One region of the Allobosea sp. BIWAKO-01 genome, then DNA from elsewhere that is predicted to be linked to it. Evidence: predicted binding sites of a transcription regulator. Region 1 holds the regulator's gene; each other region holds the start of a gene.
The links. The regulator PhoB, encoded in region 1, activates phosphate uptake and scavenging genes when phosphate is short. The targets are predictions, from matches to a motif close to TGTCATNNANCTGTCAT.
Positions count from the first base shown of each region.

Region 1 (3,270 bases):
TCGCGAAACAGGCTTGCAGCAGATAGCCGCCGGTCGGCGCCTCCCAATCCAGCATCTCGCCTGCGGCAAAGGTACCGGGCAAGCGATTCAGCATGAAGCCTTCCTCGATCTCGGCGGGGGCGACGCCACCGGCGGTGGAGATCGCCCGCTCGATCGGCCTGAGACCGGTCAGTACCAGAGGCGCGGCCTTGATGAGTGCGGCCAGCCTCTCCGCGTCTTCGGGGAGGGGCCCCTTCGCCGCTTCGCGCAGCAGCGCAATCGCGGATGGAGCAAGGCCTGCAGCCTTGCGCAGATGATTGCTCAGCGTCACGCCTTTGCGACGATGCGCGAGGCGCTGGACCAGCAGCGCTGCCTCGTGATCGGGCCGCAGATCGATGGTGATGACCGCCCTGCCCTCGCGCAGGATCGTCTCGCGGATCGGGGCAGAAAGTGCATAGACCGCGCCGCCTTCCAGACCCGACGCATCGATCATCGCCTCGCCGGGCACGGATTGGCCGCCGAAGCTCAGGACGATGCGCTTCAACGGTACTCCAGCAAAACGCTCTCGCATGGTCTGGGACCAATCGACCGTGAAGCCGCCATTGGCCGGGCGCAGCGGCGCAATCGCAACCCCGCGCGCCGCCAGCAAGGGTGCCCAGCCACCATCCGAACCCAGCCGTGGCCAGCTCGCGCCGCCGAGCGCGAGCAGCGTCGCGTCCGGCTGCGCCTCGACATCGGCACCATCGCGGCTCCGGAACGTCAGAGCACCCGCCTCGCTCCAGCCGGTCCAGCGATGACCAGGCGCGAAGCTGACACCGAGTCCTTCGAGCCGGCGCAGCCATGCCCGCAGCAAGGGCGAGGCCTTCATGGCGCGCGGGAAGACGCGCCCGCTGCTGCCGACAAACGTATCCTGCCCGAGCGCATCGGCCCAGTCGCGCAGGGCTCGTGGCGGGAAGGCGCGAATGGCTGGCTCCAGCCAGGCTTGCGCATCGCGATAGCGGGGCAGGAAGCGGTCGAGCGGCTCGGAATGGGTAAGGTTCAATCCGCCGCGCCCGGCCAGCAGGAATTTGCGGGCCGGCGAGGGCATGCGATCGTAGATCGTGACGGTGTCCCCGGCTGCCGCGAGGCGCTCTGCCGCGATCAGCCCGGAGGGTCCTGCTCCGATGATGGCAATGTGGTGTGCTGGCATCGGTCTGGCTTGCCGTCAGCGCGCCCTGCGGTCAAGGGTGATCCGCCCTCAAGGGCGACCGACAGGGACGAACCATGCCGACCATCGCCGCCTATCTCGGCGCAGCCATTCTCGAAATCGCCGGCTGTTTCGCGTTCTGGGGCTGGCTCCGGCTCGGCAAGCCGGTCTGGTGGCTCGTGCCCGGACTGGTGTCGCTCGCCCTGTTCGCCTGGTTATTGACCCTGGCGGAGAGCGAAGCCGCCGGACGGGCCTATGCCGCCTATGGCGGCGTTTACATCGTCAGTTCGCTCGTCTGGCTCTGGGCCGTGGAAGGCTTTCGCCCCGACCGCTGGGACATTGCCGGCGGGCTGATCTGCCTCGCCGGCGCCGCGATCATCATCGCAGGGCCGCGCTAGGGCATCGGCCCGAAAAGTGGATTGCGGTTTTCTGGAAAGCCTATGCAGCCATAGAAAATCAGATCATCGGACCGGATTCGATATCCGACCCGATGATCCAAGTCTCAGCTCCGCGCAAAGGTCTCGTCGAAGGCGTAGCCGGCACCGCGAACGGTCCGCAGCGGATCCTTGGCGTTGTCAGGGGTGATCGCCTTGCGCAGCCGGCCAACATGGACGTCGACGGTGCGTTCGTCGATATAGACGTCGCGGCCCCAGACCGCGTCGAGCAGCTGGGCCCGGGAATAGACCCGCCCCGGCGCCTGCATCAGGAACTCGAGCAGGCGGAACTCGGTCGGGCCGAGATGCAGCTCGCTCCCTGAGCGGCGGACACGGCGGGTGGTGCGGTCGAGCTCGAGATCGCCGGCAGCCAGCAGGCCGGCGACATGACCCGGCTTGGCGCGGCGCAGCAGCGCCTGGATGCGAGCGATCAGCTCGGGCAGCGAGAACGGCTTGACGACATAGTCGTCGGCCCCGGTGGCGAGGCCGCGCACACGCTCGGTCTCCTCGCCGCGGGCGGTGAGCATGATGATCGGCACCCGCTCGGTATCGCGACGAGTCCGCAGCCGCCGGCAGAGCTCGATGCCGGAAAGACCCGGCAGCATCCAGTCGAGCAGCACGAGGTCCGGCGTATGATCGCGCAGATGCAGCTCGGCATCGTCGCCCCGCGCGACGCTATCGACCTCGAAGCCTTCGGCCTCGAGATTGTAGCGCAGCAGCAGGGTCAGCGGCTCTTCGTCCTCAACGATCAGGATGCGTGCAGGCATGTCTCACTCGGTCCCAAAGGTGTCGGGCGCCGGTCACTCACCGGTGGCGGCGTCCAGAAGGATATTGGTCGTGTCGAGCTTCGGACGGGCTGCGTCCAAGGCTTCGCCCGTAACGAGATAGTGGATCGTCTCGGCGATGTTGGTGGTGTGGTCGCCGATGCGCTCGACATTCTTGGCGCAGAACAGGAGATGCGTGCAGAAGGTGATGTTGCGCGGGTCTTCCATCATATAGGTAAGCAGCTCGCGGAAGAGCGAGGTATAGAGCGCGTCGATCTCGTCGTCGCGGCGCCAGACCTCCATGGCCTTCTGCTCGTTGCTGACGGCGTAAGCGTCGAGCACGTCCTTGAGCTGGGCCTGAACCAGGCGGCTCATATGCTCGAGGCCGACGACCGCGCGCGACGGCGGCTGGAACTGGCCGGAGATGGCGACTGCGCGCTTGGCGATGTTCTTGGCGAGATCGCCGACGCGCTCGATATCGGCGGCGATGCGGATGGCCGAGATCAGCTCGCGCAGATCGTTGGCGAGCGGCTGGCGCCGGGCGATGGTGAGCACCGCCTTCTCCTCGACCTCGCGCTGCAGATTGTCGAGGCGCTGGTCGGCGCTGATGACCTTCTGTGCCAGCCCGGTATCCCGGCGCACCAGGGCGACCGTCGAATCGCCGAGCATGCGCTCCGACATGCCCCCCATCTCGGCCAGGCTGCGGCGGATCCCCTCGAGATCGGCATCATAAGAGCGGACGATGTGATCAGTCATCGCGGCGTATCCTTTGTCGGCAAAGCAGTTGGAAGGCTGGGCGCCGGTTCAGCCGAAGCGGCCGGTGACGTAATCCTGCGTCTGCTTCTTGTGCGGGTTCATGAAGATGGTGTTGGTGGCGTCGAATTCGATCACCTCGCCGAGATACATG
Region 1 is NZ_BCQA01000001.1:1,663,989-1,667,258, forward strand. Features, by position in the region: gene BIWAKO_RS07665 (TIGR03862 family flavoprotein) at 1-1,168, opposite strand, end outside; gene BIWAKO_RS07670 (YnfA family protein) at 1,243-1,563, shown strand; gene phoB (phosphate regulon transcriptional regulator PhoB) at 1,668-2,366, opposite strand; gene phoU (phosphate signaling complex protein PhoU) at 2,400-3,119, opposite strand; gene pstB (phosphate ABC transporter ATP-binding protein PstB) at 3,168-3,270, opposite strand, start outside.

Region 2 (3,270 bases), 4.3 Mb from region 1:
GATAGGGACAAGCGACCGCAGATCGAGCGCGAGCGGATCGCGACGGCCGCCCATGTCCCTGTGGTCTATCTCCGCGACGTCGGCCAGAGCTCGGCATTTGTGAACGCGGCATCGGTCGGGCAGGGCGGCGCGGGGAGGGCACGGTGAAACAGGATCTCGAGCTGATCAGGGGGCTGGAGGAAGAGCTGTTCAAGCCATCGGTTCGAGCGTCACCTGAAGCGCTTGATCGGCTTCTGGCGGATGGCTTCGTCGAATTCGGTCGATCGGGCGGCGTGTACGAGAAGGCCGCGGTGATCCGAAGTCTGGTCGGGGACAGCTCCGAGCAGCGGGACGTGCCGGCCGCCCGGGATTTCGTTCTCCGATCGCTGGCCGATGACGTGGTTCTGCTGACCTATCTGAGCTTTCGCGTCGCGAATGGCAGGGAAGAGCGGCACACGCTGCGAAGCTCGATCTGGCGGTTCATCGACGGCCGCTGGCAAATGGTCTTTCACCAGGGAACGCCTGCTGGCCCGCAGACCTGACGGGGGCTTCGCGCCGGGGGTTGAGCAGCTTGATGGGGCGCTACCGGCGCTCCTCTTGGACAGCGCGATGACGGCTTCGTCTGCTGGCCGATCGACTGGCACGGGTTCGGAAGGGGAGAGACCCGCCGCCGAACCCGCCTCTCGCTGATCGCTCAGAGGCCGAGCACCTTGCGCAGTTCCGCCTTGGCCGCAGTGAACTCCGTCTGGAAGTCCTGCTGCTCCATGATGCGCGCAGCGATAACCGAGCCTGCGATGCGGCCGGCGTCGATATCGGAGCGATAATGGATGCCGCCGATCACGCGGTTCCAGCCATAGACCCAGGCCCTGTCCATGATCTCGGCGCGCTTTTCCGGAACCATGTTCGACAGCACGATGCCCATCAAGGTCCCCACGGTGGTGTGGCCTGAAGGATAGGCGCCGGAGTTCGAAACCTTCACGACAGGCTTGACCAACGGGCTCGCCTGATGCGGCCGCGGCCGCTTCCAGCTGTCCTTGGCCGGATCGACCACCGCGCCCTCGGTCGCGACGATGCGATCGAAGAAGGCCGAAAAGACGGGCAGGGCTTCGGTCTTGAAGGCCGGTCCCATCACGTCGGCGAAACGCCAGACATCCTCGACGACATCGGCCTGGGCCCGCGCTTCCATCTCAGGAGTGCGCGTAACCTGAATGGTCAGGACCTCACCGATCTCGGCCTTCGTCTGGACCGAGTCCGGCGCCGGAGGCGGCTTCAGGACGGCTGTGAGGTCGATCGTCTTGCCGGTCGCGAAGGGTTTCGCATCCTCGGCATGAACGGGAGAGAAGGCCAGCGTGGCGGCTATCAGAAGAGCGAACGCGATATGGCGCATGGTTGTGGTCCCTGTTGGCCAGGGATCGACGCACCCCAAATATGACAGTGTGATGTAAGCCAAGCTCGCGCCGCGAGGCCCTCTCGCCTTCCGTCGGCGCCCCCCGAATGGCGACGTCTCGAACGATCCGAGCCAGGGGAATTCCGCTGGCCGAGGGACGCATTTGTCTCCAGCGTCCCAAGCGTCTCAATCGTAGGATTCCACCTCGTCCGCTTCGTCATCGTAAAGCAGCTTCATCAGCATGACGTAGCGATCGAGCGAGGCCATGCTGAGATCGCGCAGGCATCTCTCCCGAAGCTTGAGGGCTTCGGCGCGAACGCTTCGCTGCAGTTCAGGCGCGTGGATGCTGAACGCCTCGCTCCAGTCGAGAAGGTGATGCAGGTCCTTGTCCCAGACGGGGCAAGTCCGCGATTGAAATGTCCTGTGCTGCGGGGCGTCCGCCGCGATCGCAGAGGTCGCCGCGATCAAGGCGGCGCATGCAGACGAGAGCAAGGGCAAGAACAGAGGCCCCTGGAACGACCGGCCTGACATCACACTCTCTCCCACTCGAGGATGAAGCCAGGATCGCAGGCGCGCCCAGCCGCTCTGTGTCACCCGAGAAATCCGGGCCCGTATGTGATCTTCATCACATACGGGCCAGGACAGTTCGACAATGGTGACTGGAGGCGACTTCAAACGGGGGGCAAGACGGGGATAAAAAGAATAAATCTTCATAGATTGCATATTAGATAGTATATATTTTGCGATAAATACAAATTATTGTAATTATATTCTTATAATGATGATGTCGTATCTATCTATAAAAGTAATGAGAGAGCGTATTTAATCGTCGAATATCGATCGTTCATTTCCGGTTTTGATTTGATCATGCCCCGATCGTTCCGGGGCCATCCAGAAGGCGCGCGCAGGTTGCCACCCGCAGCCTCGCGCGCCAGCCCTCATCGTGCCCCGGTCCGGATGCAGAGGCTGCGGTTTCTGCCAGTGCTAACTCGTCCTTGTCGGCGATGGTGCCGCGCCAGTCCCGCGCTTGCTGGGATCGCCAACGGACCGGGCCATGCGGCGCATCCTGAGGCGTTCGATGCCGATGATCGCGAACGAGGCTTTTCCAGCACAGGGCTCCTCTGCCGTAAAGTGAGGGGCGAGGCATAAGCTGCCGGCCCCGGGAAGGGGACACCAGGCGCCCGAAGGACATGATCTCCGTGCCCCACGGATTTTGCATGGCAGCCGGCCGATCACTGCCCTGGCCAGTTGCGCCCCGCATGCCTCAATATCCTGCGCCGGCTGTTGACAATCCCCGGTGGCCGATCTCATCATTCCGATATAGCGGAATCTTGGGAGGGATTCGATGGGGACTCGGTGGATGGCAGCGGTCCCTGGATCACGGCTTGGCCGTGCACCCGCGGCATGAATTACCGCTGGAACTGGTCCATCCTCCTGCAGGAGCCCTATTGGGAGTGGCTGTGGAGCGGCGTGCAATGGACACTGGCCATCAGCCTGGCCAGCTGGGTCCTGGCGCTGACGATCGGTCTTGGCGTCGGGATCGCGCGCAGCCTGCCGGCCCGTGGCGCTCGCCTGGTCGCCGGCATCTATATCGACGTCTTCCGCAATATCCCGCCGCTGGTCCAGCTCTTCCTCTGGTTCTTCGTTCTGCCCGAGATCGTGCCCGAATCCATCGGGCTCTGGCTGAAGCGTGATCTGCCTAACCCTGAATTCGTCACAGCGGTCGTCGCGATCGGCCTGTTCGCCGGATCGCGCGTTGCCGAGCAGGTCCGGGCCGGGATCGAGGCAGTCGGAAACCCGCTGCTGCCGGCTGCGCTGGCGACGGGGCTGCGTCCGGTCCAGGCCTTCCGGCTGGTCGTGCTGCCGCTCGGTCTTCGCGCCATCGTCGGGCCGCTGACCTCCGA
Region 2 is NZ_BCQA01000001.1:5,959,316-5,962,585, reverse strand. Features, by position in the region: gene BIWAKO_RS27790 (P-loop NTPase family protein) at 1-147, shown strand, start outside; gene BIWAKO_RS27785 (nuclear transport factor 2 family protein) at 144-521, shown strand; gene BIWAKO_RS27780 (acid phosphatase) at 674-1,366, opposite strand; gene BIWAKO_RS27775 (hypothetical protein) at 1,553-1,897, opposite strand; gene BIWAKO_RS27770 (amino acid ABC transporter permease) at 2,771-3,270, shown strand, end outside.
Region 2: a site for PhoB is predicted at 1,408-1,424, ahead of BIWAKO_RS27780 (acid phosphatase). Genes of this name have one in related genera too.

Region 3 (3,270 bases), 2.4 Mb from region 1:
GGAAACCATCGAAGCCAGCCTGCAATTGTCGGAGGCAGCGCTTGTCGGGCTTGGCGTGCCGATGGGCCTCGTCATCGCTTCCGTGCACGAAAGGCGGGATGTGTTTCGGCGCGAGCTCAAGCCCGCTGCTGCTCCTGCGCCTGCGCTTCCCCGGCACGGACGTTCGCGAAGGTTGTAATGCTCTGGGCCGGAACATGCTGGGAAATCCGCTGGATATGCCCATAGAATTGCTCGGCGCTGCTCTGCCAGCTGTGACGTGCGGCAAGTCCCAGGCAGGCTTCGCGCGGGATGCGCAGGGCCGCTAGCGCTGCGCGCCGCAGATCCTCGTCGAGCACGGCGGCACCACTGCCGGCAAAGACATCGCTCGGCCCCTGCACCGGAAAGGCGGCAACGGGCAGCCCGCTTGCCGCGGCTTCGAGCAGCACGATGCCAAAGGTGTCGGTCAGGCTCGGAAAGACGAAAACATCCGACGACGCATAGATCGCGGCCAGGTCGTCGCCCTCGCGCGTGCCGAGGAACGTAACATCCGGGAAAGCACGCTGCAGATCCGCGCGCGCCGGGCCATCGCCGACGACGACCTTGCTGCCGGGCAGGCGCAGCGACAGGAAGGCATCCAGGTTCTTTTCAACCGCGACGCGCCCGACGCTGAGGAAGATCGGACGTGGCAGATCGAGCACGCTTGCCTGACGCGGATGGAATTGCTGGAGATCGACACCGCGCCCCCAACGCAGGATGCGCTCGAACCCGTTCTGTTTCAGTTCGGTCTCGACTGTCGCGGTCGAGACCATGACACCGGCAGCCGCCCCATGGAACCGGCGCAGGAACTGGTAGCTCCAGCGTTCCGGGATGGGCCAGCGGGCCGCGACATATTGCGGGAACCGGGTGTGGTAACTCGTGGTGAACGTCCGCTTCTGCGCCAGGCAGACGGCGCGGGTCAGCCAGCCGATCGGCCCTTCCGTCGCAATATGGATATGGTCCGGCCCAAAATCGGTGATGCGCCGGGCGATGGCGCCCTGCGTTGCCAGCGCGATGCGGATATCGGGATAGGATGGCAAGCCAATCTGCCGAAATCCCTCGGGCGTGAGCATATGCGGCGTCACCCCGAATGACGGCCCCGCCTCGACCATCCGCTCCAGCGACCGGACGACCCCATTGATCTGGGGACGCCAGGCGTCCGTCGCGATGAGGACGCGCATCAGGCGGCCTCGCTGACCAGAGCCGGCAGCGGGAGCGGCCGCACCGGCTCGCTCTTCAGCCGGTATTGCGGCCAGCGAATGACCTCGAAGCGGCCGTCATGGTGCTCGACCACCGCCGTGCAGCTTTCGACCCAGTCGCCCGTGTTGATGTAGGTGAGCCCGTCGATCTTGCGATGTGCGGCGTGGTGGATATGGCCGCAGACGACGCCGTCCGCACCATGGCGGCGGGCCTCGGCGGCAAGGCAGGTCTCGAACTCGCCGATATAATTGACCGCATTCTTGACCTTCTGCTTGGCCCAGGCCGAGAGCGACCAGTGCGGCAGATGGAGGAGACGACGGACCTTGTTGACGACCGTATTGGACGCAAGCGCAACCGTGTAGGCCCAGTCGCCCAACAGAGCGAGCCATTTTGCGTTGCGCACGACCAGATCGAACAGATCGCCATGGATCACCAGCAGGCGCTTGCCGTCGGCAGTCTCATGCAGCGCATGGTCAGCGATGTGGATTCCGCCGAACTCGCTACCAGTGAAGTCGCGGAGGAAATCGTCGTGGTTGCCCGTGATGTAGATCAGCCGCGAACCCTTGCGCACCTTGCGCAAGAGCTTCTGCACGACATCGTTATGCGCCTGCGGGAAGTACCAGCCGTTCTTCAGCCGCCAGCCGTCGATGATGTCGCCGACGAGATAAATCTGCGGAGCATCATAGGCCCGCAGGAATTCGAGCACGAGATCGGCCTGTGCTCCGCGCGTCCCCAGATGCAGGTCGGAGATGAAGATGCTGCGAACCTGCTTCGCCTCGTCCTCGTCGCTCATGCCGCCAGCCCATCTTGTTGCATTGCTTGGGGCGTGTGTCTGATTTGCATTGCGCTTTGATGACGCAGACCTCAATCCGTGGTTCTGCTCAGCTGAACATCAGCCAAAGCTCGGGAGAAACGCGATGGATTTGGGTATTGCCGGCCGGACGGCCATCATTTGCGCCTCGAGCAAGGGGCTCGGCCGGGGCTGTGCCGAGGCTCTCGCGGAGGCTGGATGCACCGTAGTCATCAACGGCCGCGACGCGACCACGCTGGAGGCCACGGCAAGTCAGATCCGGGCCAAATATGGTGCAACCGTGATCGCGGTCGTTGCCGACGTCTCGACCCGCGCTGGCCAGGACGCGTTGCTCGCCGCGGCGCCGGAGCCGGACATCCTGGTCAACAACAATGGCGGCCCGCCGCCGAAGCCGTTCCGCGAAGTCTCGCGCGAAGCGCTACTCGAAGGCGTCATCCAGAACATGGCGACGCCGGTCGAACTGATGCAGCGTGTCGTCGACGGCATGATCGCGCGCGGCTTCGGCCGCATCGTCAACATCACCTCGATGAGCGTGCTGACCCCCTTGACCGGGCTCGATGTCTCGTCGGGCGCACGCGCCGGTCTGACCGCCTTCTTCTCCGGCGTCGCCCGCGAGGTCGCCTATGCCAACGTCACCATCAACAACATCCTGCCAGGCATGTTCGATACGGATCGGCTGAAGGGCTCGACCACCAAGATGGCGGCGATCAAGGGGATCACGCCCGAGGAAATGACGAAGGGCCGCATGGCCGAGATCCCGGCGAAGCGCTTCGGCAGCGCCGAGGAGTTCGGCAAAGCCTGCGCCTTCCTGGCAAGCGCCCATGCCGGCTACATCACCGGCCAGAACTTGCTGATCGATGGCGGCGTCTTCAAGGGAACGTTCTGAGACGGGGCAAGGCCAGCATCTGCCCCGGCGAGCCTTGCTGTCCGGGGCAGGAATTCTCTCCCAGTTCCTGCCGCGCAAGACCCGCATCCAGCGCCCTTCCCCGGCACGCATGCGTCGCTGCGGGCATCAGGGTTGCAAGCATTGCGCTTGGACCGGACGCGCGAACGTGATCTAGAGGGACCAAGTCTTTTATAAGACTCTCTCCCCCGACACGTACGCGCAGCACCGTTGTCTCCTCTCCTCGGCATCACGCTCAAGCTGATCTCAGCTTTGTCCTTCACCCTGATGTCGGCTGGCATCAAGGCGATCGCGGCCCGTTATCCGACAGGGGAACTCGTCTTCGTCCGATCCTTCTTCG
Region 3 is NZ_BCQA01000001.1:4,022,209-4,025,478, reverse strand. Features, by position in the region: gene BIWAKO_RS18735 (cation:proton antiporter domain-containing protein) at 1-178, shown strand, start outside; gene BIWAKO_RS18730 (glycosyltransferase family 4 protein) at 117-1,196, opposite strand; gene BIWAKO_RS18725 (UDP-2,3-diacylglucosamine diphosphatase) at 1,196-2,008, opposite strand; gene BIWAKO_RS18720 (SDR family oxidoreductase) at 2,133-2,912, shown strand; gene BIWAKO_RS18715 (DMT family transporter) at 3,141-3,270, shown strand, end outside.
Region 3: a site for PhoB is predicted at 2,057-2,073, ahead of BIWAKO_RS18725 (UDP-2,3-diacylglucosamine diphosphatase). Genes of this name have one in related genera too.